3 regions of the Arthrobacter sp. NPDC089319 genome follow, and region 2 is predicted to be linked to each of the others. Evidence: predicted binding sites of a transcription regulator. Region 2 holds the regulator's gene; each other region holds the start of a gene.

Region 1 (10,056 bases), on a different contig from region 2:
TAGCCGTCGGTCAGGTAGCGGAGGACAATCCCTTCGCTCCGGGCCAGGCCGTAGAACTGCACAAATTCGGCAAAGTTCATCGCCCGTTCGTACATGTCCCGGATGACCGATTTCGGCGCGAGTTCAAAATCTCCCAGCCACGGGGCTCCGTGCCGGTAGGTCTCGAAGGCCGCCTCAAGCAACTCGGCCAGCGGCCGCGGATAGGTGACTTCGTCCAGCAGGGCCATCCGCTGGTCGTACTCGATTCCGTCAGCTTTCATGGCGGCCACCGCTTCGCCGCGGGCCTTCTTTTCCTGGGCCGAGAGGATCTGGCGGGGTTTCTCCAGCGTGGCCTCGATGACCGAGACCACGTCCAGGGAGTAGCCGCCGCCGTCGGGATCCAGCAGGTCCAGGCTGGCCACGGCGAACGGAGAGAGCGGCTGGTTCAGGGCGAAGTTCGGCTGCAGGTCCACCTTCAGCCGGACTAGATGCCCGTTCTCATCTGGGGCGTCCAGCCGTTCCACCAGCCCGGAAACCACCAGCTCCCGGTAGATGCCCAGTGCCTTCTTGATCAGCTTGAGCTGCGAAGCGCGCGTTTCGTGGTTGTGGGTCAGCAGCCGCTTGGCGGCGGCGAACGGGTCGCCGGGCCGCTCCAGGACGTTCAGCAGCATCGCATGGCTGATCGTGAAGCTGGAGGTCAGCGGTTCGGGATCGCTCTCCACCAGCTTGTGGAAGGTCGGTTCCCCCCAGCTCACAAAGCCGGTCGGCGGCTTCTTCTTCACCACCTGGCGCAGCTTTTTCTGGTCGTCGCCAAACTTCGCCACGGCCTTGGCCATCGCCTTGGTGTTCTCCACCACGTGTTCCGGGGCCTGCACGACGACGGTGCCCGCCGTATCGTAGCCGGCACGCCCTGCGCGCCCGGCGATCTGGTGGAACTCCCGCGCGTTGAGCAGGCGGGTGCGCACGCCGTCGTACTTGCTCAACGCAGTGAGCAGCACGGTGCGGATGGGCACGTTGATGCCCACGCCCAAGGTGTCCGTCCCGCAGATGACCTTGAGCAAACCGGCCTGGGCCAGTTGCTCCACCAGCCGGCGGTATTTGGGCAGCATGCCCGCGTGGTGGACGCCGATGCCGTGCCGGACCAGGCGGTTGAGCGTCTTGCCGAAGCCGGCCGCAAAGCGGAAGCCGGAGATCAGCTCGGCAATGCGGTCCTTCTCCTCCCGGGTGCAGACATTGACGCTCATCAGGTTCTGGGCGCGCTCGATGGCCTCCAGTTGGCTGAAGTGCACCACATAGACCGGAACCTGCTTGGTGGACAGCAGTTCCTCCAGCGATTCCTGCACGCTGGTCTGCACGTAGTAGTAGTGCAGCGGAATCGGGCGCTCCGCGGAACTCACGGTCATTGTCGTCCGGCCGGTCAGGTCGGTCAGTTCCTTCTCGAACCGGGTGACGTCGCCCAGCGTGGCGGACATCAGCAGGAACTGAGCTTGGGGCAGTTCGAGCAGCGGGACCTGCCACGCCCAACCGCGCTGCGGATCAGAGTAGTAGTGGAACTCATCCATGATCACCGTGCCGAGGTTCGCCGCGGAGCCTTCGCGCAGTGCGATGTTGGCCAGAATCTCGGCGGTGCAGCAGATGATTGGAGCATCCTGGTTGACCGCCGAGTCGCCGGTGACCATGCCGACGTTCTCCGGTCCGAAAATGTCGCACAAGGCGAAGAACTTTTCCGACACCAGCGCCTTGATCGGGGCCGTGTAGTAGCTGACGGACCCGGTGGACATGGCATGGAAGTGGGCGGCGATCGCCACCATCGACTTTCCGGACCCGGTGGGGGTGGCCAGGATGACGTTGTTTCCGGTGACCAGCTCCATGACGGCTTCGTCCTGGGCAGGGTAAAGCGACAGGCCGCGGGCTTCGACCCACTCGGTGAACCAGGTGTAGACGTCGTCGGGATCTGAGGCGGTGCCGGTGTCCGGCAGGAGTTGGAGAAGATTCATGTTCTCTCCAGCTTAGGCGGTGCCGGAGCGGCACCATGAGGGGCACCGGGTGTCGTCATCCGTGGCGTAACGTACTGCCCATGCACTGGGACCCGCAGAAGTACGTTGAGTACGCCGACCACCGCAACCGTCCGTTCTTCGACCTGACCGGCCGTATTGCTGCCACCGAGCCGGCCGTGGTGGTGGATCTGGGCTGCGGCCCCGGCAACCTGACCGCCGCGCTCGCCGACCGCTGGCCGGGCGCCACGGTCACGGGGGTTGATTCCTCGGCGGAGATGATCCGTCAGGCCAGGCAGCGGAACAATCCGGTCAACGCGGAGTTTATGTCCGGGGATATCCGCGACTGGACGGCGCCGGACGGGCTGGATGTGCTGGTCTCCAACGCCGCACTCCAGTGGGTGCCTGGACACCAAGACCTGATGCGTTCGTGGCTGCGCGCCATGAAGCCCGGTGCGTGGCTGGCCGTCCAAGTGCCGGGGAACTTTGCTGCGCCGTCGCACGCGCTCATGCGGACGCTGGCAGGCGCACCGCACTGGCACCGTCGGTTGGACGGGGTGCTCCGGCATGAGGACGCGGTGTCCGAACCGCAGGACTACCTGCAGTTGCTGTTGGACGAAGGCTGTGAGGCCGACGTCTGGGAGAGCACCTACCAGCAATTGCTGCACGGCCCGGATCCGGTCCTGGAATGGGTCCGGGGCACCGGGCTGCGTCCGGTCCTGGCGGCCTTGCCGGCCGCCGAAGCGGCCAAGTTCGAATCCGAGTACGCCACGCTGCTGCGTGACGCCTACCCGGAGACCGAACATGGCACCGTCTTCGGCTTCCGCAGGATCTTCGCGGTGGGGCGCAAGCTCGGCTGAGGCTCACGGCGCCCAAGCTTCAGGGCGTGGGCGTCCCGCCGTTGACGTTCAGGGTTTCGCCGGACACGTAGCTTGACTCCGGCGAGGCCAGATAGACGTAGGCCGGAGCGAGTTCAGTGGGTTGACCCGCGCGGCCCAACGGCACGTTCTTGCCGAACTCGGGCAGCTTGTCCTTGGGCTGTCCTTCGCTGACCTGCAGCGGAGTCCAGAAGGGCCCCGGGGCCACCGCGTTGACCCGGATGCCACGGCTGGCCAACTGCTGGGCCAAGCCCTTGGTGAAGTTGTTGATGGCGGCCTTAGTGGAGGCGTAGTCCAGCAGGAAAGGCGACGGGTTGTAGGCCTGTACCGACGTGGTGTTGATGATCGTCGAACCGGGCTGCATGTGCGGCACCGCCGCCTTGGTGATCCAGAAGATGGCGAAGATGTTCGTCTTGAAGGTGTCCTCGAACTGCTCGTCGCTGATGTCTTCGATCTGTTCGACGGCGATCTGCCGCCCGGCATTGTTGACCAGAATATCCAGGCCACCTAGTTGCTCCACCGCCTTGGCTACCAGATCCCGGGAGGCGGCGGCATCCGAAATGTCGCCCGGCAGCAGCACCGCCTTCCGCCCCTCTTTCTCAATCACGGACGCGATGTGCTGGGCGTCCGATTCTTCAGCCGGCAGGTAGGAGAGGGCGACGTCGGCGCCTTCCCGGGCGAAGCCGATGGCAACGGCTGCACCGATGCCGGAGTCGGCCCCGGTGATGAGGGCCTTGCGGCCGGTCAGCCTGCCGGTGCCGCGGTATGACTCTTCGCCTCGGTCGGTCTTCGGTTCCAATTCCTTATCCAGCCCGGGCTCCGGCTGGCTCTGCTTCGGCGGCGAGATGCTGGGGTAGCGGTCAACGGGATTCTGGAACGTGTACTGATCGGACGTCATGTGGGGCTCCTTCTGGCGGCCGGTTCCGGAGGCATCCGGCAGCAATGGCTGCGCTGAAGCGGAACGGAGTGGTCCGGACGGCCAATATGGTCAGTATGCTGATCGTGATGCCACCCTACGCCGTCGGGCATTTGACCGCATAGCCCGGCAAGCGGAACCGGACGGCGCCGGCTGGACCGTAGCAACAGGAAACCGCAGTAACAGGAAAGGGCGCTGCCATGGCTCCGGATGACCTGAAACCCCTCCCGGCCGGCTGGCACCGGGCGCTGGTCCTGATGGCACATCCTGATGATCCGGAGTATGGGATCGCCGCCGCTGTCGCCGAATGGATCGGACAGGGAAAGGACGTCGCGTACGTCTTGGCGACCAGGGGAGAGGCCGGCATTGCCGGGCTGCCTCCCCGCGAGGCCGGACCCCTGCGCGAACAAGAACAGCGGGCCGCCTGCCGGGCGGTGGGGGTTGAGAAAGTGTCGTTCCTGGACTATCCGGACGGCCGACTCGAGGAAACGCTCCAGTTGCGCCGCGACCTGGCACGCGAGATCAGGACCTTTCGGCCGGACGTGGTGGTGACACTGAACCATCGAGATGCCTGGGGCCCGGGGGCGTGGAATTCGCAGGACCACCAGGTCATGGGCCGGTCGGTCCTCAATGCGGTGGCGGATGCCGGCAATGAATGGATCTTCCCGGAGTTGGCGGCGCAAGGTCATCGGCCGCACACCGTTTCGTTCACTGCGGTTGCCTCCACCCGGCCCACGCACTATCTGGACGTCGGCCAGCATGCGTTGGACTCTGCGCTGCGCTCGCTGACGGCGCACCGCCGCTATCTGGAGGCGCTGAGCGACCGGCCCGTGGAGGAACAGGCGGCCGAACAGCTCGCGCTGGTGACCGGCGGCAGGCCGCGAATAGCCTTCGAATTGTTCGGGCTGTAGCAGGAGCGTGAAGGTTTCCGGCATCAATTCGCGGAAAAGGTCAGCAAGCTTTGTACTTTGCGTGAGGCGAGGTAGTCTGGCTGCACCTGTTGAAAACCTGAACCGAAAGAGGTGCTGTCATGGGTATGGGCGATAAGTTCGATGCTGCGAAAGACAAGGTCACGGGCAAGGTAAACGAAGCCGTCGGCGACGCGACCGATGACAAGTCGCGCGAGATGAAGGGCAAGGCCCAGCAGGTCGAGGGCGAAGCCAAAGACAAGCTGGCCGATGCCAAGGCCCATCTGAACGAGGACGCCGACCGGGCCACCGATGACACCGAGGGTGGCGGCAGGCGCTAAGCGTTTTGCCGACTCGGAAGCCTCCGCGGACTACTGGTCCGCGGAGGCTTCCGGCGTCAAGAGGCAGACCTCGTGTTGGCTGTGGACGATGAAAGACCCTGATGCCGGGTCGCACCCCATTCCTCATTCCTATTGACAGGACCCGCAATGACGACCGAACAACTGCCCGAGGCGTATGCCCGCTACGTGGCCGGGCTGGAGCACAGCCAGGCTGACGCCATCCTCCCGGTGCTGAGGCAATCTGCTGCGGACGGGGAGCGGGGCGTGCTGGTGCGATTCCTTCCGAACGAAGTCCAGGCCATGGCGTCCGAGGATGTCCCATTCGGGACCATCAGGGAAGAACGTTACGACGATTAGAACCCGGCTCCAGTCGGACGTTTTCGGGTAGGGAGGGCTGCAGTAAGCCGCGCTTTTGCGTTCCACTGGCGTGACGACCCAAAAGATAGCCCTGCGATGTTCCGTGATTCATTGCCGCAGGGCAGAAGCGCTTGTAAGCTCACTGCAGTGGAGCCGAATCGGCTCCCGGGCTACCTGGAGGCAGAGCGCATGGACGGGTCAACTGCCGGTCGGTCAGGGGTGGCACGTTTAGGTTCGGGGGGAACCTAATGCGGCACCGCCACTTGCCTCCCGCAGACGAGTTTCCGGTGGAGTTGGCTCTGCTCGGGGACCCGGAACTGCTGGCGTTGTACGGCAGGGCCATGCGGCAACTCGAGCGCGAGAGTATCCAATTCGGGGCGGCGGAGCCGGAAACCGAGTTCCGCCTTGAAGAACTGCGGGTCGAGCTGGACCGGCGGGACAGCAGGGACGCACTCAAGGCCAGCAAGCGTCGAATCCGCTGCCTCTACGGCGAAACCGAAAGCCAGCCGCCTGACTCGCTGTACGGCGGGGACTCCTAGGCCCGCTCTGAGGGCCCCCGCCACGTCCGCCAGGGACTGCACCGCGGCGCCGCCCCCTTCGCCGCCGCGCCTGCCATTTCCTTGATGCATGCCACTTCCCGCGCCGCGCGCCCGGGCTTCGGTATAGTTATAGACAGTAGCCTTACCAATAGTGATGTTGATGCGAAAGGGCAGACGACCATGATCGCCAACGACAGTTCACGTGCCCATGCCGGCGAGTACGATTTCGGTGGAGCCGGAGGAGGTTTGCCGGATCCGTGGTGCTCCGCCTGCAACAGCGACGAGTATCTGGTTTTCGACGCTGTCACGCTGCTTCAGCCGGGGCCGGGCGCTCCTGCGCTGCCGCGGTGGGACGTTAGCTACTGGTGCAGCCACTGCGAGAGCTATTACGGCCACCAGACCTACAAGGTGCCCGCCTCGGAAACAGGGACGGTGGGGATCGATTTCGGTGCCGATGGCTACATGCACTGCGGAGAGCCGATGCAGCCGGTGGAACGAGTCGATCAAGCCATCCAGGATCCCGTTGACGCCGGCTCGCCGGAGACGGGCCCGCTTCCGACGGTGCGCGTGAACGTAGAAATTCTGCGTTGCCGCTGCGGCTTCAAGATGGAGGTGCCCGTCTGAGGCTACGGCGGAGCAATATCCGGGCTCCCGGTATATCCCGCCGGCGGCATGGGACCGGATTCTCCTACCGCCACCCCGATGGTTCGAAGCTTTCCGGCGACGAGCTCCGCAGGGTCAAGGCGTTGGCGGTTCCGCCGGCATGGTCCGACGTGTGGATCTGCCCGGCGGAAAACGGCCATATCCAGGCGGCGGGCATGGACGACGCCGGGCGGCGGCAATACATTTACCATCCCCGATGGCGCGAACTCAGGGACCGAGAGAAGTTCGACCGCGCGCTGGCCTTCGGCCGTACCCTGACGGCCGCACGGCGGAGGGTGACGCTGCTGCTCCGGTCGGGGGACATGACCCGGGAGGTGGCCTGCGCCGCCGCGTTCCGCTTGCTGGACAGCGCGTCGCTGCGAATCGGCTCAGACGTCTATGCCGAGGAAAACGGGTCCTACGGGGTGACCACCTTGCTGGTCAGCCACGTCCAGGTGCATCAGGACACCATCCGGCTCGATTTTCCGGGCAAGAGCGGGCTGCAGTGGGACGTGGAAGTGAAGGATCCGGACCTCGCCGGCTGGCTGGCCCTGGGCAGAGGGAGGAAGGCGGGGGATCCGGCCATCGGCTACCGCAACGACGACGGGAGCTGGTCCGGACTGGCCGCCTCCGAGCTGAATGATTTCATCCATGGGCTCTGCGGGCAGGGTTTTAGCGCCAAGGATTTTCGGACCTGGCAAGGGACCGTTGCCGCCGCGGTTGAACTGGCCCGCTACGACGGCAAGCCCGGCATCACGGCCCGACGCAAGGCAGTTGCTGCCGCCATCAGAGCCGTGGCAGAGCGGCTCGGCAACACGCCCGCCGTTGCCCGCTCATCATACGTGGATCCGCGGCTGGTCGACCGTTTCATGGACGGGCAGGTTCCAGATGCCGTCACCTATTCCGCGGCCGAGCGCAGCCTGCCGGCTTTCCTTGGCAACGAGGAACAGAAATAGTCCGCGGCGCTAGAATGAGAGAGCCCCGGCAGGCGGGATTCCCCCCAACGTCCACGCCTGTCGGGGTTGTTGACCCTTGCCTACCAGCCGCGGGACTTCCACTCGTCCAGATGCGGCCGTTCAGCGCCAAGCGTAGTTCCCTTCCCGTGTCCGGGATGGATCACGGTGTCGTCAGGCAGGTAGCCGAACAACCGGTCGCGGACGTCGTTGAAGAGGGAAGCAAAGCGCTCCGGATCCTTCTCCGTATTGCCCACTCCGCCGGGAAACAGCGAGTCGCCGGTGAATACATGCGCGGGCCCGTCCGGGGCACGGTAGAGCAGTGCCACCGAGCCTGGGGTGTGGCCCCGCAGCTTGATGGCCTCCAGCGAGAATCCATCGAACCGGCCCACGTCCTGATGCTCGAGCGAAACATCGGTCGGCACCTCGATCGCAGGAATATCCTCCGCGCCGGCGGCCGACTTGGCCCCGGTGGCGGCTACCGTATCCGCCAAGGCGCGGACATGGTCCCAGTGGCTGTGCGTGGTGATGACCAATTCGACCTTGGCGGGGCCGGCCGCATCCGCGGCCCCGTCGCGCAGGAGCTGTTCAATGGCCGGAAAGTCGTCGGCGGCATCAATCAGTACCTGGGCGCCGGATTTCTTGGCTGTCAGCAGATAAACGTTGTTGTCCATTTCGGAAACCGAAATGCCGCGGATAGTGACTGCAGGATCTTCATGAAGCAACATGCGTTCCAGCCTACCGACAGTCGACCCGGACGGCTCCGGATGTCATTCTGGTTGTAGCAGTGGACAGGCCGGTTGCTGCGGACACGACGAGGAGCGGGCGCGGGCGATGGAAGCGAGTGGGTTTGACTGGCGGATGAACCGCGACAGCGCCGTGCCGCTGTTCGAACAACTGCGGCTGCGGATCATTGAAGCGGCCGACGCCGGGGAGTTGCCGGTGGGCACCAAGCTGCCGCCCGTCCGGCGGCTGGCCGATCACTTGGGCGTGGTGCCGAATACGGTGGCCCGCGCGTACCGGGAACTGGAAACCGCCGGCCGGGTGGAGACGCACGGCCGGGCCGGTACGGTGGTCAGCGCCGGAGCGGGCAAGGCCCGGCAGCAACTGGGCGACGCCGCCGAAGCCTTCGCGCTGGCGGTCCACGGTCAGGGAATCGGCGCCAAGGAAGCCCTCGCCGCTGCCAAGGCAGCGATGGAGCGCCACGGCATCAAATAGCGCCCCATCAAGTAGCCACTGCATTGAGTAGCCGCTGCATCAAGTGCCGCAGCAACGCCTAGCGGACCCGCGCCCGACCGAAGCCGGCTTAAGAATGTTGCCAGGCGTCGCCGTCGTGCTGAGCGAGGGCGCGGGGCGGCAAATGCGGACAGTGGTTGTCCGCAGTAGCCGCCGGCCGTGACCGATGTAATACAAGTTCGAACGAATTTTCGATTAGAGTAGATATCGTGCTAAAAGCGAGTGAAACGTCCGTCCCGGCGACCGATTCGGAGTCCGCCACCCCCGTTTCCCACCCCGCGGATATGTCACGCTTGGTCGTCAAAGGCGCCCGCGAGCATAACCTCCAGAACGTCAGCGTGGATCTTCCCCGCGACTCCATGATCGTCTTTACCGGGCTGTCCGGCTCCGGGAAGTCGTCCCTGGCCTTCGACACGATTTTTGCCGAGGGCCAGCGCCGGTACGTGGAATCGCTGTCATCGTATGCGCGGATGTTCCTGGGCCAGGTGGACAAGCCCGACGTCGATTTCATCGAGGGCCTCTCGCCCGCGGTGTCGATCGACCAGAAGTCAACCAGCCGGAATCCGCGCTCCACCGTCGGCACCATCACCGAGATCTACGACTACCTGCGCCTACTATGGGCCCGGGTGGGCCGTCCCTTCTGTCCGCAGTGCGGCGAGCCGGTGGAGAAACAGACTCCGCAACAGATCGTGGATCAGCTGCAGGAGCTGCCAGAGGGAACGCGTTTCCAGGTTCTGGCACCCGTGGTGCGTGGCCGCAAGGGCGAGTTTGTGGACCTGTTCAAGGAGCTGAGCGCCAAGGGATTTTCCCGCGCCAAAGTGGACGGCAAGCAGGTGCAGCTGTCCGAACCGCCGAAGCTGGGCAAGCAGTACAAGCACACCATTGAGGTGGTGGTGGACCGGCTGGTGGCCAAAGACGGTATCCACCAGCGCCTGACCGACTCGGTGGAGACCGCGCTGGCGCTGGCGGAAGGCCGGGTGCTGGCCGACTTCGTGGACCTCGACGAGGAGGACCCGGGCCGTACCCGTGCCTTCTCCGAACACTTGGCCTGCCCGAACGAGCACCCGTTGGCGATCGACGAGATCGAACCGCGATCCTTCTCATTCAACAATCCGTTTGGCGCCTGCCCTGCCTGCACCGGCATCGGCAGCAAGCTCGAGGTGGATGTGGATCTGGTGGTCCCGGATCCGGACCGAAGCCTGGCCGACGGCGCCATCGCCCCGTGGTCGCTCGGCAAGGCCACCCAGGAGTACTGGACCCGGCTGCTTGAAGGACTCTCGCACGAGCTCGGCTTCTCGATGGACGAGCCGTGG
Region 2 (10,056 bases):
AGCGCGTGGTGCTGGCCGGTCTGTGGACCGAAGGCACGGCCGACGACGCAGACAATTCCCTGCGGGAACTGGCGGCGTTGGCGGAGACCGCCGGCTCCGAGGTGCTGGACGGCATCGTGCAGCGCCGGATGAAGCCGGACCCGGGCACCTTCCTTGGGTCCGGAAAGGCCCAGGAACTGCGGGACATCGTGATGTCCACCGGCGCTGACACGGTCATTGTCGACGGCGAACTCTCGCCCTCGCAGCGCCGCGGACTGGAAGACATCGTGAAGGTCAAAGTCATTGATCGCACGGCGCTGATCCTGGACATCTTCGCGCAGCACGCCAAGAGCCGCGAGGGCAAGGCCCAGGTCGAGTTGGCCCAGCTGGAGTACCTGCTGCCGCGCCTGCGTGGCTGGGGCGAGTCGATGTCCCGTCAGGCCGGCGGGCGCGTCGGAGCCGCCGGCGGCGGCATCGGTTCGCGCGGACCAGGTGAGACGAAGATCGAACTGGACCGCCGCCGTATCCGGACCCGGATGGCGAAGCTGCGCCGCGAAATCGCAGCCATGAAGCCGGCACGGGACACCAAGCGTGCCAACCGCCGCCGCAATGCCGTGCCCTCGGTGGCCATCGCCGGTTACACCAACGCCGGAAAATCGTCGCTGCTCAACCGCCTGACCGATGCAGGTGTCCTGGTCGAGAACGCGCTTTTTGCCACCTTGGACCCCACCGTGCGCCGCGCGGAAACACCCGACGGCATTGGCTACACGCTCGCCGACACCGTCGGTTTCGTCCGCTCGCTGCCGACACAATTGGTGGAAGCCTTCCGCTCCACGTTGGAGGAAGTTGCCGACGCCGATGTGATCCTGCACGTGGTGGACGTCTCGCACCCCGACCCGGAGGGCCAGATCGCCGCGGTGCGTGAAGTGCTCACCGAGGTGGATGCCCGGCACATTCCTGAAATCGTGGTGTTGAACAAGGCAGATGCCGCCGATCCCTTCGTGGTCGAACGGCTGCGGCAGCGCGAACCGAACCACGTAGTGGTCTCGGCACGCACCGGCCAGGGCATCGACGCGCTGCTTCGACTGATCGGCGAAACCATCCCGCGTCCGAGCGTGAAGCTGCGGCTGTTGGTGCCCTACGACCGCGGCGAAGTCATCAGCCGCTTGCACAGCGAGGACGCGGAGATCCTCGCCATGGAGCACGGGGAAGACGGCACACGGCTCGATGTCCTGGTTCGCGAGGGCTTGGCAGCGGAGCTGGAACGATTCCTTCGACATGACTGAAACCCGGGTACCGGCCGGCGAGGCGTTGCGGCTGCTCGATGTCGCGGTCCAGGGCATGGGCGGCCAACACCGCGCCGGCCAGCACGAGATGGCTGCCAAAGTAGCCGAGGCCTTCGACCGCCGGCAGCACCTGCTGGTGCAGGCGGGCACCGGCACGGGCAAGTCGTTGGCGTATCTGATCCCGCTCATGGTGCAGGCCTTGGAGGGTGAGAAGCCCGCCATCGTCTCCACCGCGACGCTGGCCCTGCAGTCGCAGATCGTCAAAAGGGACCTGCCGCGGCTGATGGAAGCCGTCGCCGATGAGCTTCCCCGGCCGTTGGACGTGGCGCTGCTCAAGGGGCGGAACAACTACGTCTGCCTGCATAAGCTGGCAGGCGGCTTTCCGGACGAAGACGCGCCTGCTGCGCTGTTTAGCCTCGGCGAGGACGCCGTCCCGCATCCGGCTCCCGCCGGCGGAGGGGCGTCCAGCGGGGCCGCGGGGGCATTGGGCAAGGAGGTCGTGCGGCTGCGCGAATGGGCGCAGGAGACCGAGACCGGCGATCGCGATGAACTGGTGCCCGGGGTCAGCGATCGCGCGTGGCGACAGGTCTCCGTGGGATCGATGGAATGCCTCGGCGCGCAAAAATGTCCCCTCGCCGCCGAGTGCTTCAGCGAACTGGCGCGCGGACATGCTGCCGAGGCGGACATCGTGATCACCAACCACGCCATGCTCGCCATCAACGCCTTTGAGGGCGTGGCCGTGCTTCCGGACTACGACGTGGTGGTGATTGACGAAGCCCACGAATTGCAGGACCGCGTCACCAGCGCCGTGGCGGGGCAGCTGTCGGCTGCCATGGTCCGCACTGCGGCTTCGACCGCGCGCAAGCACACCGGGATCAGCGTGGAGCCGCTGAACTCGGCTGCCGGCGCCCTGGAGGACGTACTGGAGCCGTTGCCGAGCGGCTTGTTGGCCTCCGGCCTGCGCGAGGAGCAGGAGTTGGTCCTCGTGCAGCTGCGGGAGGCGGCTCGCGCAGCGCTATCCGATTCCAAGCCCGAGGGGTCCGCGGCGGCAGACGGCGGGAGGCAGATGGCCCGATCCCGTCTTTCCGCGGTGCTGGAGATGGCCGAACGGCTGCTTTCGGCGGCAGATTCCCGCGAGGTCATTTGGGCGACCCGTCCCAGCACCTTCGGCGAGACCGGCGACTATATTGCCAACGACGACCAGCCGGCTACGCTCAACATCGCCCCGTTGTCTGTTGCCTCCAGGCTGCGTGAAGGGCTCTTCGACGAACATACGGTGGTGCTGACCTCCGCCACGCTGTCGGTGGGGGGCACTTTCGACGCCGTTGCCGGTTCGCTCGGATTGTTGGGGGCCGGCGCCCCAGCGTACTCAAGCGCTGACGTGGGCAGTCCCTTCGATTACCCGCGCCAGGGTGTGCTGTATGTGGCATCGCATCTGCCCAAGCCGGGCCGTGGCACCAGCAGCGAGCAGCTCGACGAACTCGAGGAGCTGCTGCGCGCCTCACGCGGCGGGGCCCTCGGATTGTTCTCCTCGCGTCGCGCGGCAGAAGAAGCTGCCGCCGAAATGCGTCAGCGCACCGACCTGACCATCCTGTGCCAGGGCGAATCATCAATGGGGGCGCTGGTCCGCCAATTCGCCGATGAACCGGACACCTGCCTGTTCGGCACGATGACTCTGTGGCAGGGAGTCGATGTTCCGGGCGAGGCATGCCGGTTGGTGGTCATCGACCGAATTCCGTTCCCGCGGCCGGACGACCCGCTGACCACTGCCCGGACCCGGTCGGTAGCCCAGGCCGGCGGCAATGGTTTCATGACGGTCTCGGCCACCCACGCAGCAGTGCGGCTGGCCCAGGGCGCTGGCCGCTTGATTCGCGCATCCAATGACAAGGGGGTTGTGGCCGTGTTGGATTCCCGTCTGGCCACCGCCCGCTACGGAAATTTCCTCCGCAGCGCCCTGCCGCCGTTTTGGAGCACGAAGGATGGCGCCATCGCCCGCCAGGTCCTGGAGCGGCTGGCGGCCGCGGCCGCCTGAACCGGCGGCGGCCTGAACCATCCGGGTCCGCCGCCGCATGGGCAGGCTGCATCGGCTGAAGGAGCGGTCAGAGCGCCCGCATCACGGAGACAACCTTGCCCATGATGGTTGCGTGGTCGCCCAGAATCGGTTCATAGCGCGTGTTCTGCGGCAGCAACCAGGTGTGCCCGTCGCGCTGCCGGAAGGTTTTCACCGTTGCCTCTTCGTCGAGCAGCGCCGCAACAATGTCGCCGTTCTCTGCGGTGTGCTGCTGCCGAACCACCACCCAGTCGCCGTCGCAAATGGCAGCATCGATCATCGAATCGCCGGAAACCTTCAGCATGAACAACTCGCCGTGCCCCACCAGCTGCCGGGGCAGCGGCATGACGTCCTCGACCGCCTGGTCCGCCAGGATCGGTCCGCCGGCGGCGATCCGTCCCACCAGCGGCACCATGGCCGTATCGGATGACGTGGTGAGTTCGGACACCGCGACGCCACTGGAGCTGCGCAGCTGCTGCGGCTCGTCCACGCCCACGATTTCCACGCCGCCCTGTTCAAGCGTCAGCGGAGTGAGGATCTCCATGGCCCGGGGACGCTTCGGGTCCCGCCGGATGTAGCCCATCTTCTCCAGTTGGGCCAGTTGATGGGTGACGCTGGACAGGCTTGCCAAGCCGACGAGGTCGCCGATCTCGCGCATCGACGGCGGGTACCCGTGGGCAATAACGGAGCGCTGGATGGTTTCCAGGATCTTCTTTTGCCGCGGCGTCAGGCTGCGTCCGACCTTGACAGGGCGGCCTCGTCGCCGCGCTCCGGCAGTGGTGGTGGTCTCTTCGGACATATCCGGCCCCGGTCTTCCCATGATGGTCCAGGTGCCGGGTCTGGCTGATGCGGAACCGGCACTCGGATTGCTGTCTCGACTGTTTTGTCAGTGGCGGCTGATGCACTGCAATTCACAGCCGCTCATGCCATCAACGCTAGGCGAGGCGGTGAGGAATTTCAAACATTTGTTCGACTGAGTCTCGACAACAGTCGATCACCAGTGCTAAAACTGTAGACGACGTGTTCGAAGATACGTTCGAACGCAGTGGTTCGATGATCGAAACCAGTCGAAATAGATCGAAAATCGGAAAGGTGGCACCATGTCCGCCCAGCTCGCACCGCAGTCCGCAGACTTCCGCGCCAACGCCCCCCTCCGGCTTACCCGCCGGGGCCGTTTGCTGCTGATTGGCCTGCCGCTCATGCTTGCCGCGGCCGTCGCGCTCACCCTGGTCGGCTTCTTCACCGCACCGGCAATGGCCGCTGCCGGAGGGCTGGGGCCGGGGCCGGCTGTTACCGTCACGGTCGGCAGCGGCCAGACGCTCTGGGATGTGGCAGTGCTGTCCGCACCCGACCGCAACCCGCATGATGTCATCTTCGAGATCGCGCAATTGAACGGCCTGGACGGGGACATCGTCCATTCCGGCCAGCAGTTGCTCGTGCCGTCAGCGCATTGAGGCAACCGTAATATGAGCCGCTTCGGCCCGCCCGATTCCTGCCCCGGGCGGGCCGAAGCTTAAGCTGGATCGGTGAGTGAGCAGCTAGAACGCCTGAACCGTCTGCCGTTGCGGGGTAATCTCCGGGGCCTGGAGCCATATGGTGCCCCCCAATTGGACGTGCCCATCCTGCTGAACGTCAACGAAAACACCCACGGCTTGCCGGAGACGGTGCATCAAGCTATCGTCTCGGCCGTCAGCGCCGCGGCTGCCGGTTTGAACCGGTATCCGGACCGCGAGTTTACCGAGCTTCGGACGGCGCTGTCCCGCTATCTGGGACACGGCCTCACGGCAGAGAACATCTGGGCGGCCAACGGTTCGAATGAAGTGCTGCAGCAAATCCTTCAGGCCTTCGGCGGGCCGGGCCGGACCTTGTTGAGCTTCCCTCCCACGTATTCCATGTACCCGTTGCTGGCCAGCGGGACGGACACAGAGTATGTTGCGGTGCCGCGTGGAGCGGACTTCACGATCTCCGCGGAAGCGGTTGCCGCTGCCGTCGCAGAATCCGCAGCCAACGTCGTCGTCCTGTGTTCCCCGAACAACCCGACGGGCACCGCGCTGGGCCTTGACGTCGTCGAAGCCGCCTACGAAGCGGGGGAGGCATCCAACGCCATAGTGATCGTGGATGAGGCCTACGCCGAATTCGCCCACGCCGGCACGCCGAGCGCGCTGACGCTGCTGCCCGGCCGGGAGCGGTTGATCGTCTCCCGCACCATGAGCAAGGCTTTCGCCCTTGCCGGTGCCCGTGTGGGGTACCTTGCCGCCGCACCGCAGGTTGCCGACGCCCTGCGCTTGGTCCGCCTGCCCTACCACCTGTCCGCGATCACCCAGGCGACGGCGCTGGCCGCACTGGAAAATGCGGACGCGCTGCTCGCCAATGTTGAGGACATCAAGACCCAACGGGACCGCATTGTCGACGGACTGACCGAACTCGGTTTGAAGCCGGCACCGTCGGACTCCAACTTCGTGTTCTTCGGCGGCCTGGACGACCCGCACGCGGTGTGGCAGGGGCTTCTGGAAGCCGGTGTGCTGATCCGCGACGTCGGGATTCCCGGACACCTGCGGGTGACGGCGGGCACTGAGGCCGAGACCACAGCCTTCCTCGATGGCATCAAGGCCCTGATGTCGAGCCGAGTCTCCTAAACTGTAGTAAGAGCGCACCGGCCTGGCCGGTCAACCATTTTCGTCAAAGGACCCCCATGACCGTGGATACCACCACCGGACGTACCGCACGCCTCGAACGCATCACCAGCGAGTCGTCCGTGCTGGTTGAACTGGATCTCGACGGCACCGGCCGATCCGAGATCAGCACCACCGTGCCGTTCTACGACCACATGCTCACCGCACTGTCGAAGCATTCGCTGGTCGATCTGACCGTGAAGGCCACCGGCGACACGCATATTGACGCCCACCACACGGTGGAAGATGTCGCCATCACGATCGGCGAGTGCTTGAAGCAGGCCCTGGGTAACAAGGCCGGGATCCGCAGGTTCGGCGAGGCAACGGTGCCGCTGGATGAGGCGCTGGCCCACGCCGTCGTCGACGTCTCCGGCCGTCCCTATCTGGTGCACTCAGGAGAACCGGCCGGCCAGGAATACCACCTGATCGGCGGGCACTTCACCGGGTCGCTGACGCGCCACGTTTTCGAAGCCATCACGCTGCACGCCCAGATCTGCCTGCACATGCGCGTACTGGGCGGCCGCGACCCGCACCACATCGTCGAGGCCCAGTTCAAGGCGTTCGCCCGGGCGCTGCGCGCCGCGGTCGAATCCGATCCCCGGGTCGAGGGCATTCCCTCAACGAAGGGTGCCCTGTGACGGCTGGACCCAAGGTCACCGTACTGGACTACGGATCCGGGAATGTGCGCTCGGTGGTCCGGGCGCTGGAACACGTCGGTGCCGACGTCACGCTCAGCCATGCTTCCGAGGACGTGCTCAACGCCGACGGGCTGTTGGTCCCCGGCGTCGGAGCCTTCGCCACGGTCATGGAAGGACTGAAGTCTGTTGATGCCCTTCGCTGGATCGGACGCCGGGTGGCCGGCGGCCGGCCGGTGCTGGGCATTTGTGTGGGCCTGCAGGTCATGTTCGAAGAGGGGGTAGAACACGGCGTCCGCACCCAGGGGATCGGGGAATGGCCCGGGGTCGTGGAAGCGCTGCCAGCCGAGGTGGTACCGCACATGGGGTGGAACACCGTTGACGTGGCGGAGGGCAGCCGGTTGTTCGCCGGCATCGAAGACGAGCGGTTTTACTTTGTGCACTCCTACGGTGTGCAGCACTGGAACTTTGATGTCACCCAGCCGGCGATGGCGCCGCCCCGGGTGACCTGGTCCACGCATGGGGCCCCGTTCATCGCCGCCGTTGAAAACGGTCCGCTGAGTGCAACGCAATTCCATCCGGAGAAGTCCGGCGACGCCGGCGCGGAGTTGCTCCGCAACTGGCTGAAGACGCTGCGATAGCCGTGGGCAGCCTTCTCCTCATGGCCCTGGCCGGGCTCCTGGCTGGCGGTGCCATCTCGTTCCGGCAACAGCGGCTGCCCAAGTGGGCTTCCATCGTCTTCTGGATTTTGGCCGGATTGGCCCTGCTGGCGGCCTACCTGCTCACCCTCGGTCCGACCGAGTAACCACCCACAGCCCGCGCAGCTGACGGCGCAGAAAGCGGAATCACTATGACGAACCAAACGCCCATCCTCGAACTCCTGCCCGCAGTCGACGTAGCAGACGGCCAGGCAGTCCGGCTGGTTCAGGGTGAAGCCGGCAGCGAGACCGGCTACGGCGACCCGCTGGAAGCCGCCATGGCGTGGCAGAACGACGGGGCCGAGTGGGTGCACCTCGTGGATCTCGACGCGGCTTTCGGTCGAGGCAACAACACAGAGGTGCTGCGCCTGGTCGCGGACGAGCTGAAGATCAAGGTGGAGCTCTCCGGCGGCATCCGCGATGATGAGTCCTTGGAACGGGCCCTGGAGTTTGGTGCCGCCCGCGTCAACCTGGGCACCGCCGCTCTGGAAAACCCGGAGTGGACCGCGCGGGCCATTGAACGGCACGGCGACGCCATCGCCGTCGGTCTTGATGTCCGCGGCACCACGCTTGCGGCCCGCGGCTGGACGAAGGAAGGCGGCGACATCTGGGACGTCCTGTCGCGGCTCGAAGATGCCGGTTGTGCCCGGTACGTGGTGACCGACGTGACCAAAGACGGAACACTGCGCGGACCGAACCTCGACCTGCTGCGGCAGATGTGCGAGCGGACCGACAAGCCGGTGGTGGCCTCCGGCGGTATTTCCAGCCTGGATGACCTGCGGGCCCTGCGTGAACTGGTTCCGACCGGAGTCGAAGGAGCCATTGTCGGCAAGGCCCTCTACGCGGGCAAGTTCACCCTGCCCGAAGCCCTCGACGTCGCCGGACGGCGCTGAGGTACCAGCGTGGCTAAGAAGGAGCTGCCAGCCCACATCGCCGCGGCACTCGCGGGCGCGGGCGGTGCGGGGGATTCGGCGGGCCAAAGCTGGGCCGGACGGGACCTGAGCGGCGAAGGAAATCCGCTGCACCAGTTCGATCACGACGACGGCAGCACCGACCCGGCCTATGAAGCGGCGCTCCAATGGCTGGCCGCCGGCACCGGGGGAGAAGCGGAAGTGGTGGCCGCCCTGGCCGACGCCCGCGTTTTCGTCCCCATTGTGGCCACGCTCGGAGAAGAGGCGGAGGGCAGCGGCGGCCTGACAACGGATAAACAGGCCGACATGGCCTTGGTGACCCTGCAAGCCCCGGACGGGCGCCGTGCGTTGCCCGCGTTCAGCAATGCCGCCGCTCTCGAAGCCTGGCATCCCGAAGCCAGGCCGGTTGCCGTCTATGCTCCGCGGGCGGCGTTGGCAGCAGTGTCCGAAGACGCAGAATTGATGGTCATGGATCCGGGCGCCGCGCTGACCTTCGTGGTCCGGCGCCCGGCCGTGTGGGCGTTGGCCAAGCAGCACGAATGGGTGCCCTCCTACCGCGATCCGGCGATGCTGGACTGGGTGGCCGAAGCGACCGACGCCGAAGAAGCAGTCACGGCTGCTTCGGTCGAGCCCGGTGCCGGCATCGCGGTGCGGACGGCCGATGGCTCGGTGGTGGCAGGCGGTGGCCACGGTCCGGAGCTTCGCTTGGTGCTGCAGGTGCGTGACGGTCTGGGCCGCCAAGAGTTGGCCGCCATGGCGGGACGGATTCAAGGGCGGCTACAGGCGCGGCAGGAATTCGCAGAGCGGGTGGATTCGCTGGAGTTGAAGTTCACCCGCTGAGCATCGCGCGGCTCCACCCGCAACAAAGGCACTACAGACGAGAACGACGCCGGTGCGGGGCACCGGCGTCGTTCTGGTCAGTTCTGGAGCTTTGCCTGGCTAGTTGACCGGGCCGGTGAACTTCTCGCCTGGGCCCTTGCCCGGCTCATCCTGGATGACAGAGGCCTCGCGGAAGGCGAGCTGCAGGGAGCGGAGGCCATCGCGTAACGGGCCAGCGTGCTGACTGCCGATTTCCGGCGCAGCAGCGGTCACGAAGCCGGCCAGCGCGGTAATCAGCTTGCGGGCTTCATCCAGGTCTTTGAGCTCTTCCGCATCGTCGCCGGCGGCCAGGCCGCACTTTACGGCGGCGGCACTCATCAGGTGGACTGCCGCGGTGGTGATGACTTCGACGGCGGGTACTTCGGCGATATCGCGCATCTGGCCCAGGACTTCCTGTTCCTGGGAGGAGGCAGAACCGGCGTCCGGCGCGAAGCTGTGGCGATGGTCGTCGGTCTGCGGATTGTTATCTGAGCTGCTCATACTGGTAAGCTTTTCACAGACCAATTGGATCCGGTTACTTATGTGCCTGAAAGCACGTGGGGAAAAGGGTCCGATCAGCAAGCGGAGACCTCTCCCACCCGTCGGTATGGCTAGCCAGAGCTGCCGGGTTACGGTCGGCAGGCTGCGGCCGGCAATGTTGAACGACATTGCCCACGCCCAGTCCGGGACTTCTCGGTTCCGCCTGCCGCCACTTCGAGGCCTTCGATTGCGCTTGCAATGGGAGGCCTTCTTTCATTGCCGGCGGCAGACGAATATCAGTGACAGGAGCCACCCATTAGCGAGCCAAGAATCAATGATCGTATCCGCGTTCCCGAGGTGCGTTTAGTCGGACCGAACGGTGAACAGGTCGGGATCGTCCGTATTGAGGATGCCCTGCGCCTGGCCACGGAATCGGATCTTGACCTGGTTGAGGTTGCGCCGCAGGCAAAGCCTCCGGTGTGCAAGT
Region 3 (10,056 bases), on a different contig from region 2:
GACCGCAAACTGGCTGTCATTCAGCCGCGTTACTACGATCATCAGCCCATCCCAGGTTTCTCGAGGGCTCCGGTGAGCCGCTACCTACTACCTTCGACCGCGCGCGCCCGACGGTTAGCTAAGCGGGCTGGTTGTCAGATGTGTCACTCTGCGCTGGCGGGCCAGAACACCCCGTTCCTGCCGTTGCTCGACACCTTGATTACCCGATAACAAGTGTTGCTCAAGCAGCGATGGCAGGGACCGCCCCTCCCCTTTTGCGCGGCGCCCGCATCGCACCAAAGGCATCAGGTACCGCAGGGACCAACTTCTCTGAGTGGGGTGTGGAGTGGTTGGGGCGGGATGTGGGTTTGCCAGTACGTGTTTCGTAGCGGTCTGCGGTCGGGGTCGATGTAGTCGGGAGGGGTGAACCACGGGATCCCGTCTGCAACGTTGATTTCCCAGTTGCCTTGCTCGATCAGGTCGTGGTGGAGGCCGCAGAGGCAGACTCCGTTGTTAACGTCGGTGCGGCCGCCGGCCCACCAGGGCACGATGTGGTGTGCTTCGGTCCAGACCGCGGGCATGGTGCATCCCGGAAAGGCACACCCTTTGTCCCGGATCAGGAGTGCACGGCGGATCGCGCGGTTGAAGAACCGCTGCGAGCGGCCCAGATCCAGGACCTCCCCCTTTGAGCCGAGAATGGCGGGGATGATTTCGGCATCGCAGGCCATCCGGCGCACCGTTTTCGCCGACACCGGCCCGTTGAACACCGCGCTGCCGCCGCCCGAGAGCAACCCAGCCAGCTGTTCATAGCCGGCCGTGACCATCACCTGCGTGCGGTGCCCGCCCGAGTCCGGGAGCTGGCCGGTGTTCAGCGCGATCCGGCAAGCACCGACCAAGCCGGCCAGCAGCTTTTGCGCCCTGGTGAAGTCGTCCATTCCCGCAACGACCGCCGGATCCGCCGCGCCGCCAGGTGACTCTGCTTCCACAAGGTCGCCACCTTCCGCTCGCAGCGGAGTGGACGAGGCGGAGCCTATCCCGGTGTAGTTGGCGTTTTCGCTTCCAGCTACCGCCGCAACGCCGGTCCCGGTCTCCGTGGTTCCGCTGTCGCGCGAGCTGTTGGCGGCGGTTTCGATGGCGTCGGATTGGATGCGTGGGTTCGCGGCGCTGTTCATCACCGTGGCGAGGGCTTCGTACTGGTCGTCGGTGGTGTTGATGACGAACTGGTGCAAGCCGCGCCGGCGTCCGCGGTAGAACATGCCCTGCCGGGACCGCAGTTCCTCGTCTGAGGGCGCGGCGCCGTCCTGATCGACAGCTGTTTCCCAGGTCTTCGCGACAATCGCCAGCGTGTCGGCGTCGCTCTCGGCAGCCTGTCGGACCAGCGATGACTCCATCGCTTCCAGCGTCGTGGGATCGGCGGCGTGGCGGGCACGGGCGATCGAATCGGTGACCAGGGCCGCGGCGTTGGCGCTGATCTCGCCGGCGGTCATCGCCTCAGCCAGCATCGGCAGCGCCGGGGCGCCGGGTTCACCGTCGAACCGCACCGGCGCGGTCACCACGGCTCCGACCCGCAGCCGTCGCCGCGCTTCGACGATGCCGATCCCCAGCCGGGAGCGCAGATATTCGGCGTTGTTCCGGAACTCGGTCTTCCGCCGGCTCTGCTTCTTCACTTCGGCGCTGCCGACTCCGTTGGCTTGGCTGACCTCGTTACCGTTGGCGGCGGTAGCCCCGGCCGGATTGGCCCACCCCGCAGCACCGGAGGCATCAGGCGCATCCGCAAGGGCACCGGTCCCGGCTGCGGTTTCCCCGTTCGCGGCGATGTCCGCCCGCTCCACCGCATAAGCGCCGGCGGCCTGCAAGAACTCCACGACCTTCGAAACGTCCTCGACCGCCGCCACCGTGCCTGCCAACTCCCGGGTGCTCAGCGAACCGGACCCGGCAGTGAAGCACGCGGCGACATCCTGCAGCACGGCGCGTACCCCGGCGAGAGATTCCTCCATCTCCCCGGTCCGGTCCAACGGTGCGAGTGCCATACCATAATTTTATTCGTACACACCTTCGAATCACCATCGAAACAGCCCAATGTGTAGGGATAGTGGGTGCCTAAACGGCAACCGGCGGTCGGAAGAATACAACGCGCTGGCAACGAAAAAGCGGCCGCCTGCGAACGGTGCAGACGGCCGCTGCAGCTGCCCGCGAACGGTCGGGCAGTTGCACTTCGGTGGTGGCTTATGGGCTCCGAAATATTAGCGCTTCAGGTTTGTCAGTTCCTGCAGCACTTCGTCGGAGGTGGTGATGATACGGGCGTTGGCCTGGAAGCCACGCTGCGCAACGATCAGGTTGGTGAACTCCTGGGACAGGTCCACGTTGGACATTTCCAGCGAGCCGCCGGCCAGCGTGCCGAGGCCGCCTGTGCCGGCAGTGCCCAACTCAACCTGGCCGGAGTTGGCCGTGACGCGGTACGACGACGAACCAGCCTTCTCCAGACCGCCCGGATTAGTGAAGTTGGCCAGCGCTATGCGTCCCACAGCGGCCTGTCGGCCATTGCTAAAGGACCCCATCAGGGTGCCGTCAGATGCCATCGTAAAGGACTCGAGCGCGCCAGCCGCGTAGCCGTTCTGGCTGTCAAGCTTCACGGTGGACATACCGGCGTAACCGGTCAATGTCGCAAGATCGACGGTGATGCCGCCTGAGACAATCGACGTATCGGACGCTGCAGCGAGTGCACCATTTGCGTCGAACGTGACAGTGGCAGTACCGCCTCCGCCTGTCACTACCCATTCTCCAGGGTTTGCCGTCTTATCGAACGTCAGCTGAAGCGTGCTCTTGGTGCCGTCCGCACCAAAAATCTCTATGTCGCGGACCAGCGGCGCGTCTGGGTCTGCAGCCTCCGACGGCAAGTTGCCGCTGACCTTGGCTGTAGTTGTTGCTGATGCCGCGGAGACGGTGGCCGGGGAGAGTTGGATGGTGTTGATCGGCCCACCTACTGGGATATTTCCAGCGGCGTCAGCCATCCAGCCCTGCAGGATCGCGCCATCCGGAGAAACGAGATTGCCGTTCGAGTCCAGTTCAAATGCGCCGGCGCGGGTGTAGAACTGTTCACCGCCCTTGCTGGTGACGAAGAAGCCGTCGCCGGAGATCATCATGTCGGTGGCTTTGCCGGTGGCCTGCGAGGAGCCCTGGGTGAAGTTGGTGGAGATGCCGGCAACCTGCACGCCGAGGCCCACCTGGGCCGGGTTGGTGCCGCCGGCCTGGGCCTGCGGGCCGCCTGCGCCCTGGGTCATCTGGGACAGGGTGTCCTGGAACTGGACCGAGGAGGCCTTGAAGCCGGTGGTGTTGACGTTGGCGATGTTGTTGCCGGTGACATCCAGCATGGTCTGGTGCGAGCGGAGACCGGAGATTCCGGAGTAGAGCGAGCGGAGCATGATCAGCGCCTTTCGGATCGTGGAACGGACGAGTGATTCAGTGACTGGAAAAATCTGTTGCTTGCAAAAGCTGGGTTAGGACACAACAAGTCAGGCGGCGCCCCCACTGGTCCCCGAGCCCTCGGTGCCGGAGCCAACCGAGGAGGCACCGGCGTCGTCAGCGCCTTGACCAGCGCCGGGGTCCCCCGGCGTTGCGGCGTTGATGCCGGCAACCAGATCCAGCGGGATCTCCTTGCCGTCCACGATCACCTGCGGGACCGGCCCGGCGTAGGACACCGAGCTGGCCGTGCCGGTGATCAGGGAGCCGTCCTGGCCGTAGTAGCTCACCTGCTGGCCGACCAGCGCCGCGGCAACGCCGCGCATCTGCAGCGAGAAGTTTTCCTCGCTGGTGGTGGTCATGGTCGCGATGCTCTCCATCATGGCCAGCTGGGTGCTCTGCGAGATCATCTGGTTGGTGTCCATCGGCGAGCTGGGGTCCTGGTTCTGCAGCTGGGTGACCAGCAGGTGCATGAACATCTCGCCGTCCATGGTCTGCTTCGGCGCGCGCGTCGGGGGCGCGGTATACATCCCGGTGGCCGCGACGGGCGTGACTGAGTCGGTGGGCATGGTTCTCCTTGTCTCAGGCCAGCACGTCGAGGCTGGTCGAAATCCCGTAGGGACGTCTCAGGGCTGATGGATCGGTGGTGTCAGCGGCGGCGCCGGCGGATGTTTCCGAGAGCCCGTGCTGGCCTTGCGAACCGCCGGCGGGCCGGCCGTCGGGGCCGAACTGCGTGCCGGGTCGGTCATCGTTCGGCCGGTTCTGGTTGGACAGATCCAGATTCGCGTTCATGCCGGTCGACGCGAGATCGCGCTTCAGGTCGGCCATGATGGCACGCAGGGCGTCGCGGCCCGCGTCGTTCGGCGCGAACAGCTCCACCCGCACACCCTCCCCCGTCACATGGGCGCGAACCGTGACCGGTCCCAGATTGTCCGGCGTGACGCTGATGGTCATCACGTGCTCACCCGGCTTGGCCTGCGCCAAGGTGAACAGCGGCCGGGCCACCTGCGCGGTGAAGGGCAACTGCTGGTGCGGCGGTACTGGAGCGGGCGCCGAGGCCGGAGCCGTCGCCGCGGGTTGGGACACCGGAGCGGGCTGGGCTGCGACCGGAACCTGGCCGTAGGCCGGCAGCTGTTCCGCCTCACCACGGGCACCGTTGGCCGAAGCCGTGGCTGCCACGGCCGCTGCGCTTGCCCCTGCGGTCGCAGCAGCTCCACCCTGAGCCGCGCTGCCCGGGAGCATTTGTCCGGGAAGTACGACGCCGGTGGGCAGCTGTGCAGCTGTGCTCGCCTGCGTGGGTGGCTGGGCGGGGGCGGTCTGCGCGAGCGAACCAGCCGACTGGTTCTGCGGTGCTTCCCCATCGACGGCTGCGGGCGCGGTGGCGGCTAGGGTTCCTGGGGCATCCGCGGCGGACGCGGCGGACGCAGTTGCAGCACCCGGAGAACCGGTTGCGTCCGTGAGGGTGGTGGCTCCGAGAGCATCCGGAGCTGTGCCAGCGCCGACCGGGGCTCCGGTTCCCGGTGCGGCCGGGCCAGTCCCGTCAACGGGGCCGGCAGCAGACTGGCCAGCAGCAACCGCCGTGCCGGCGGCCGCCTGCGGCGCAGCAGCAGTGACCGCGGTCGCCGCACCAGCGGCTGTCCCTGCGCTGCCGGCCGGAGCGGTAAGCGGGTCGGCCCAGTCGCCGGCGCCGCCGGTACCCGCCGTGCCCGCTGTGCCCGCCAACTGGGTGGCCAGCGCACCGGCGGAGGCAGCCGCCGTCGGCGTTCCAGCAGCTTCACCCATCGCGGGAGCACCAGTTGCGGCGTCGCCAGCCAACAGGGTTTGACCGCCAGCCAGCGGCCACACCGCAGGGACGCCGAGGTTCTGCATCGCAGCAGCGGTTCCGTCAACGGCTTTAGTGTCGCCAGCGGCGGCGGACGGCCCGGTCGTTGCCTGATCGCCGGCTCCAGGCTGCATCGCACCAGTGCCAGTCTGGGCCGCCGCAGATCCGGTCTGTCCAGCGGCCCCGGCGGCCGGGGCGCGGCCCCCGGTGGAGGCAGCGGCGTCGTGCTTGGAAGGCTTGTAGGCCGAACCATGCTGGAGCGCGTCCTGCATGGCGGAGTCAAAGCCGGGACCGGAGGAGCGCGAACCGGACGCGTTGGCGCGGGACGGCGAAGCGGAGGGGGCGATGGGAAGGGAGTTCACGGGGAGGCTCATGCTCTCTGTCCTGTCGCCATGGCCGCCTGCGCGGTGGCCAGCAAATCGGTCAGCTGTCCGGAACCGGAGGAGCCCTGGCCATTGAGCAGGGAGGCCAGGCCGGTGTTGCCTGCCTGGCCGGACAGCATGGCGCTGATCGCGCCGGCAGTGCCGTTCTGGCCCGTCAGCACCGAGCCCAGCCCGGTGGACGTGGAGAGCTGCGCGGCGCCGATCAGTTCGGTCAGCGCGCGCTGCTGGTCGGCGGTCGGTGCAGTTGAGCCGGAAGCAGCTCCGGCGGTGTCAACACCGCCAGCGGCCTGGACCGTTGGCTCATCGGGCAGGATGCGGCGGATGGTGGTGATGTTGGAGTCGTTCTCCCACGCGTCACGGACCTTGATGGTGTCGCCGGGCTGCGGGGCATCGATGGCCTTGCCGTTGCCCAGGTAGATGGACACGTGGCCGCCGTCGAAGCTGAAGAGGAGGTCGCCGGGCTTGGCGTCGGCCATCGAGGCTACCGGGGTTCCTTCCTTCATCTGGTCCCAGGTGACCCGCGGCAGGTCGATGCCGACGTCGCGGAAGGCGTGCTGCACGAAGGAGGAGCAGTCCAGCCCGACGGAGGCATCGTTGCCGCCCCAGACGTAGGGCAGGCCCACGTACTTCTCGGTGGCAGCGATCAGTTCGGCGGCGGTTCCGCTCGCGGCGGTTCCGCTCGCGGCGCCCGCAATCCCGGCCGTGCCGGCGGCACCGCCGACCGCCGAGCTGCCCGTGGCGGCGGTGAGCGCGTCGGCAAAGGTGCCGGCCGCGCTGCCGCCGGCGCTGCCGCTGCCGGACGTGCCGGAAGCGGCCTCAGCGGCAACGGCGGGCTGGGTGAGTTGGGTCAGGGTGGACTGGATCTGCTGGATCCGGCCCATCGTGTCGGTCATGCTCATCGTCCGTCACCGCCCCGGCCGCCGATGGACAGCTCGTCCAACACCAGCTGCTCGCGGCGGAGCTCTTCGACGGACTCGGCCTCAAGGTGCCGGGTCTCCAGCTTTTCCAGCCCCACGGACTGCTTGCGCACTGCGAGGAACTCCTGCTGCGCCTGGTGTGCCTCGTGCTGCCGGGTGCGGTCCAGGTTCTCCAGATCGGCCAGCATGCTGCGCGAGGCGGACCGGGCGGCGGCCACGGCGTGCAGCGTGGCGGCGTCGGAGACCTCGCTGATGATCTCGCCGAGCTCGTTCCGGGCAGCCACCACCCGGGCACCGGACTCGCGGGCCCGGTTGTTCGCGGCGGCGAGGTTGCCGGCGGCCTGGTCCTGCTGGAGCTGGCGCAGCCGCAGCAGTCCGGCCAGGGGGAAGGATCGAGCCATCTCTACATACCTCCGAGGGTGCGGGTCAGGCGGTTCAGCTGATCCCAGGACTGGGCGGCGGGCGTCTGGTCGTCCATCCGCTGCTGCAAGAACAGGTTGATGTCGTCTTCGTGCTGCACGGCCGCATCCACCATGGGGTTTGATCCGGCCTGGTAGGCGCCCACGTCCAGCAGGTCCTGCGCCGCCTTGCGGGCCGCGAGTACCTTGCGCAGGGCGCCGGCGGCGCGGGAGTTCTCCGGCGTGTTGACCTTGGATGCCACCCGGGAGATCGACCCCAGCGGGTCCACCGACGGGTAGTGCCCGGAGACCGCGAGCTTGCGGTCCAGCACCACGTGCCCGTCCAGGATGGAGCGGGCGGAGTCGGCGATCGGTTCGTTGTGGTCGTCGCCGTCCACCAGCACCGTGTACATGCCGGTGACCGAGCCGGTCTCCGCCGTGCCGGCGCGTTCCAGTAGCCGGGCAAGTACGGAGAAGGTCGACGGCGGGTAGCCGCGGGTGGCCGGAGGTTCGCCGACGGAGAGGCCGATTTCGCGCTGGGCCATGGCCACGCGGGTGAGCGAGTCCATCATCAGCATCACGTCGGCGCCGCGGTCGCGGAAGGACTCGGCGATCCGGGTTGCGGTGAAGGCGGCGCGCAGCCGCATCAGCGCGGGCTCGTCGGAGGTGGATACCACCACAATGGACCGGGCCAGCCCGGCTTCGCCCAGATCGTCCTCGAGGAACTCGCGGACTTCTCGGCCGCGCTCCCCCACCAGCGCGATCACGGAGACCTCGGCGTCGGTGCCGCGGGCGATCATGGACAGCAGCGAGGACTTGCCCACGCCGGAGCCGGCGAACAGGCCCATGCGCTGGCCCTTGCCCACCGTGGTCAGCGTGTCCAGCACGCGCACACCCAGCTGCAGCGGGGTCTCGATCCGTGCCCGGTGCATGGCGGACGGGGTGTCGTTGTCCAGCGGAACCAGTTGATCGAACACCAGCGGGCCCTTGCCGTCGATCGGCCGGCCCATACCGTCCAGCACCCGGCCGAACAGCCCGGCACCGGTCGGCACCAGCACCGGAACGCCCTTGGCCTTGGCCGGGGTGCCAGTGTTGATCCCGGTAAGCCGGCCCAGCGGCATGCAGCGGATGCTATCCCGGTTGGTGGCCACCACCTCGGCCTCCACGCCCTGGCCCTCGCCGATCACCACCAGATCCCCAATGGCGCAGTCCAGGCCAATGATTTCGACGCCGAGGCCCACCACAGAGGACACCATCCCGTAGCGCTGCGGCGCGGCAGCGGCCAGCGCGTCGGCGAACCGGTCGGCGCGCGGGCGCCAGGCCACGGCGGTCACTGCCGCACCTCCAGCAGCGCGGCCCTGGCGCGGCCAAGCGCGGTACCAATCCGCGCGTCCAGGAAGCCGTCGGCGAATTCGGTGACCGCGTCACCGGGGGCCAGCGAAGAGTCGGGGCTGAAACCCACGCCGGCCTGGCTGCGGGTCTCCGGCGCCAGCATGGTCAGGTCGGTCGGGTTCATCCGGACGGTGTGCACGCGGGAGGCATCCACTCCGGCCAAAGCCCGGGTGATGGCCGAGCGGGCGGAGGCATCGCCGTCGGATAATTCATGGCCCAGGATGGCCTCAGCCAGCTCGATGGCTGCCGCGGCCAGCGTGTTCTGCGCGGCGGCCAGCACCGGTGCCGCGCGTCCTTCCAAGGCGCGCGTGGCAGCACCTAGCGCGGCAACGGCCTGCTGCACGCGGTCACGGCCGTCGGCCATCATGGCCGCGTGGTCCTGCTCCATGGCCAACTGGCGTGCGCGCATCATCTCGGCGCCCTCGCGCATGCCGGCGGTGTAGCCGGCGGCGTGGCCGCGGACCTTGGCCTGCTCGAACGCCCGCTCCTGCGCCTCGTCGTCGCTGCGCAGCTCGGTGTAGGCCACCTTGGAGAAGTTCTTCGCCCCGGTGTTCAGCTCCGGGAAGCTCAGCCTGGAGAACGTCGCGTCAGTAGACATATTCGTCTTCCTCCACGCCGCGCTGGACCGTGATGATGCCGCTGGCTTCCAGCTCGCGGATGGACCGCACAATGTCCGCGCGCGCCTCTTCGATCTGCGACATGCGCAGCGGGCCGGTGGCGTTGATCTCGTCGTCGAGGATGTCGCGGTTGCGTTCGGAGACGTTCTTGCGGATCAGTTCGGTGACCGGTTCGCTGGCGCCCTTCATCGCCACCGCCAGCACCGCGATCTCGATGCCGCGCAGCACCTGCTGCACGTCGCGCGGTTCCAGCTTGGTGATGTCTTCGAAGGTGAGCATCCGCGAGCGGACTTCCTCCGCCAGCTCCGGGTCGCGTTCGTCCAGTGCCTCCAGCAGCGCGCGTTCGGTGGCGACGTCGGCCCGGTTGATGATGTCCACCAGCGGCTGCACGCCGCCCACCACCTCCACCTGCTGGCGGGGCACGACGGCGCCGGCCCGCACCTTGAGCGTCTCGGCCACGATGGTCACGGCCTCCGGCGTGGCGGTGCCCATGGTGGCGATGCACTGGGCCACCTCGGGCCGGACCGACTCGTCCAGACCCGCAATCACCGCGGAGGCCTGCTCCGGGCGCATGTGCGCCAGCACCAGGGCAATGGTCTGCGGGATCTCGCCGCTGAGCAGCGTGATCAGCTGGCTGGGATCGGCCTCGTCCATGAACTCGAACGGCTTGCCGGCCATCGAGGTGGCCAGCCGGTCCAGCACGCCGGCGGCTTTCTCCGCACCGAAGGAGGCCGCCAGCAGCCCGGCGGCGAACTCCTTGCCGCCGCGCGGCCGGCGCCGGCCCTTGACCGTCATGTCGTGGAATTCCTTGAACGCCTCTTCGGCGGTCTCGGGATCCACCCGGCCCATGCCCACCAACTCGGCGGTGATCAGTTCGGCCTCCGCCTCGCTGAAGCGCTTCATCACCTCGGCGGCCCGGGCCTGCTCCATCTGCATCAGCACCACCGCCACCTTCTGGGTGCCGGTCAGGGCGGTCAATAGCTCGCTCATGCGTTCTGCTTTTCATCCATCAAGGACCGCAGGAAGTCCGCGGTCTTGTCCGGTTCCTGGGCGGCCAGGGCATCGATCTCCGCGCGCTTGCGGTTCATG

Evidence for each region. Region 2 encodes LexA, which represses DNA repair genes until DNA is damaged. Its sites were predicted from a motif close to TCGAACANNTGTTCGA; they were not measured.
Region 1: uvrA (excinuclease ABC subunit UvrA) is a predicted target of LexA. The motif match lies at 8,923-8,938, and genes of this name have one in related genera.
Region 3: AB0N75_RS02140 (DUF222 domain-containing protein) is a predicted target of LexA. The motif match lies at 2,023-2,038, and genes of this name have one in related genera.

The regions. Positions count from the first base shown of each region.
Region 1 covers NZ_JBFBGZ010000007.1:242,203-252,258, forward strand. The annotation lists gene AB0N75_RS12535 (DUF3516 domain-containing protein) at 1-1,976, opposite strand, end outside; gene AB0N75_RS12540 (trans-aconitate 2-methyltransferase) at 2,057-2,833, shown strand; gene AB0N75_RS12545 (glucose 1-dehydrogenase) at 2,853-3,749, opposite strand; gene AB0N75_RS12550 (PIG-L deacetylase family protein) at 3,968-4,678, shown strand; gene AB0N75_RS12555 (CsbD family protein) at 4,798-5,016, shown strand; gene AB0N75_RS12560 (hypothetical protein) at 5,164-5,373, shown strand; gene AB0N75_RS12565 (hypothetical protein) at 5,661-5,912, shown strand; gene AB0N75_RS12570 (hypothetical protein) at 6,093-6,536, shown strand; gene AB0N75_RS12575 (DNA topoisomerase IB) at 6,500-7,510, shown strand; gene AB0N75_RS12580 (MBL fold metallo-hydrolase) at 7,591-8,235, opposite strand; gene AB0N75_RS12585 (GntR family transcriptional regulator) at 8,342-8,725, shown strand; gene uvrA (excinuclease ABC subunit UvrA) at 9,028-10,056, shown strand, end outside.
Region 2 covers NZ_JBFBGZ010000015.1:33,845-43,900, reverse strand. The annotation lists gene hflX (GTPase HflX) at 1-1,265, shown strand, start outside; gene AB0N75_RS17150 (ATP-dependent DNA helicase) at 1,258-3,297, shown strand; gene lexA (transcriptional repressor LexA) at 3,365-4,135, opposite strand; gene AB0N75_RS17140 (LysM peptidoglycan-binding domain-containing protein) at 4,416-4,769, shown strand; gene AB0N75_RS17135 (histidinol-phosphate transaminase) at 4,842-5,951, shown strand; gene hisB (imidazoleglycerol-phosphate dehydratase HisB) at 6,008-6,625, shown strand; gene hisH (imidazole glycerol phosphate synthase subunit HisH) at 6,622-7,263, shown strand; gene AB0N75_RS17120 (hypothetical protein) at 7,284-7,427, shown strand; gene priA (bifunctional 1-(5-phosphoribosyl)-5-((5-phosphoribosylamino)methylideneamino)imidazole-4-carboxamide isomerase/phosphoribosylanthranilate isomerase PriA) at 7,473-8,213, shown strand; gene AB0N75_RS17110 (SseB family protein) at 8,223-9,071, shown strand; gene AB0N75_RS17105 (DUF1844 domain-containing protein) at 9,171-9,590, opposite strand; gene infC (translation initiation factor IF-3) at 9,885-10,056, shown strand, end outside.
Region 3 covers NZ_JBFBGZ010000001.1:425,189-435,244, reverse strand. The annotation lists gene AB0N75_RS02145 (flagellar FlbD family protein) at 1-42, opposite strand, end outside; gene AB0N75_RS02140 (DUF222 domain-containing protein) at 285-2,009, opposite strand; gene AB0N75_RS02135 (flagellar hook protein FlgE) at 2,223-3,401, opposite strand; gene AB0N75_RS02130 (flagellar hook capping FlgD N-terminal domain-containing protein) at 3,492-4,007, opposite strand; gene AB0N75_RS02125 (flagellar hook-length control protein FliK) at 4,021-5,634, opposite strand; gene AB0N75_RS02120 (C40 family peptidase) at 5,631-6,536, opposite strand; gene AB0N75_RS02115 (flagellar FliJ family protein) at 6,539-6,961, opposite strand; gene AB0N75_RS02110 (FliI/YscN family ATPase) at 6,964-8,292, opposite strand; gene AB0N75_RS02105 (FliH/SctL family protein) at 8,289-8,948, opposite strand; gene fliG (flagellar motor switch protein FliG) at 8,938-9,957, opposite strand; gene fliF (flagellar basal-body MS-ring/collar protein FliF) at 9,954-10,056, opposite strand, start outside.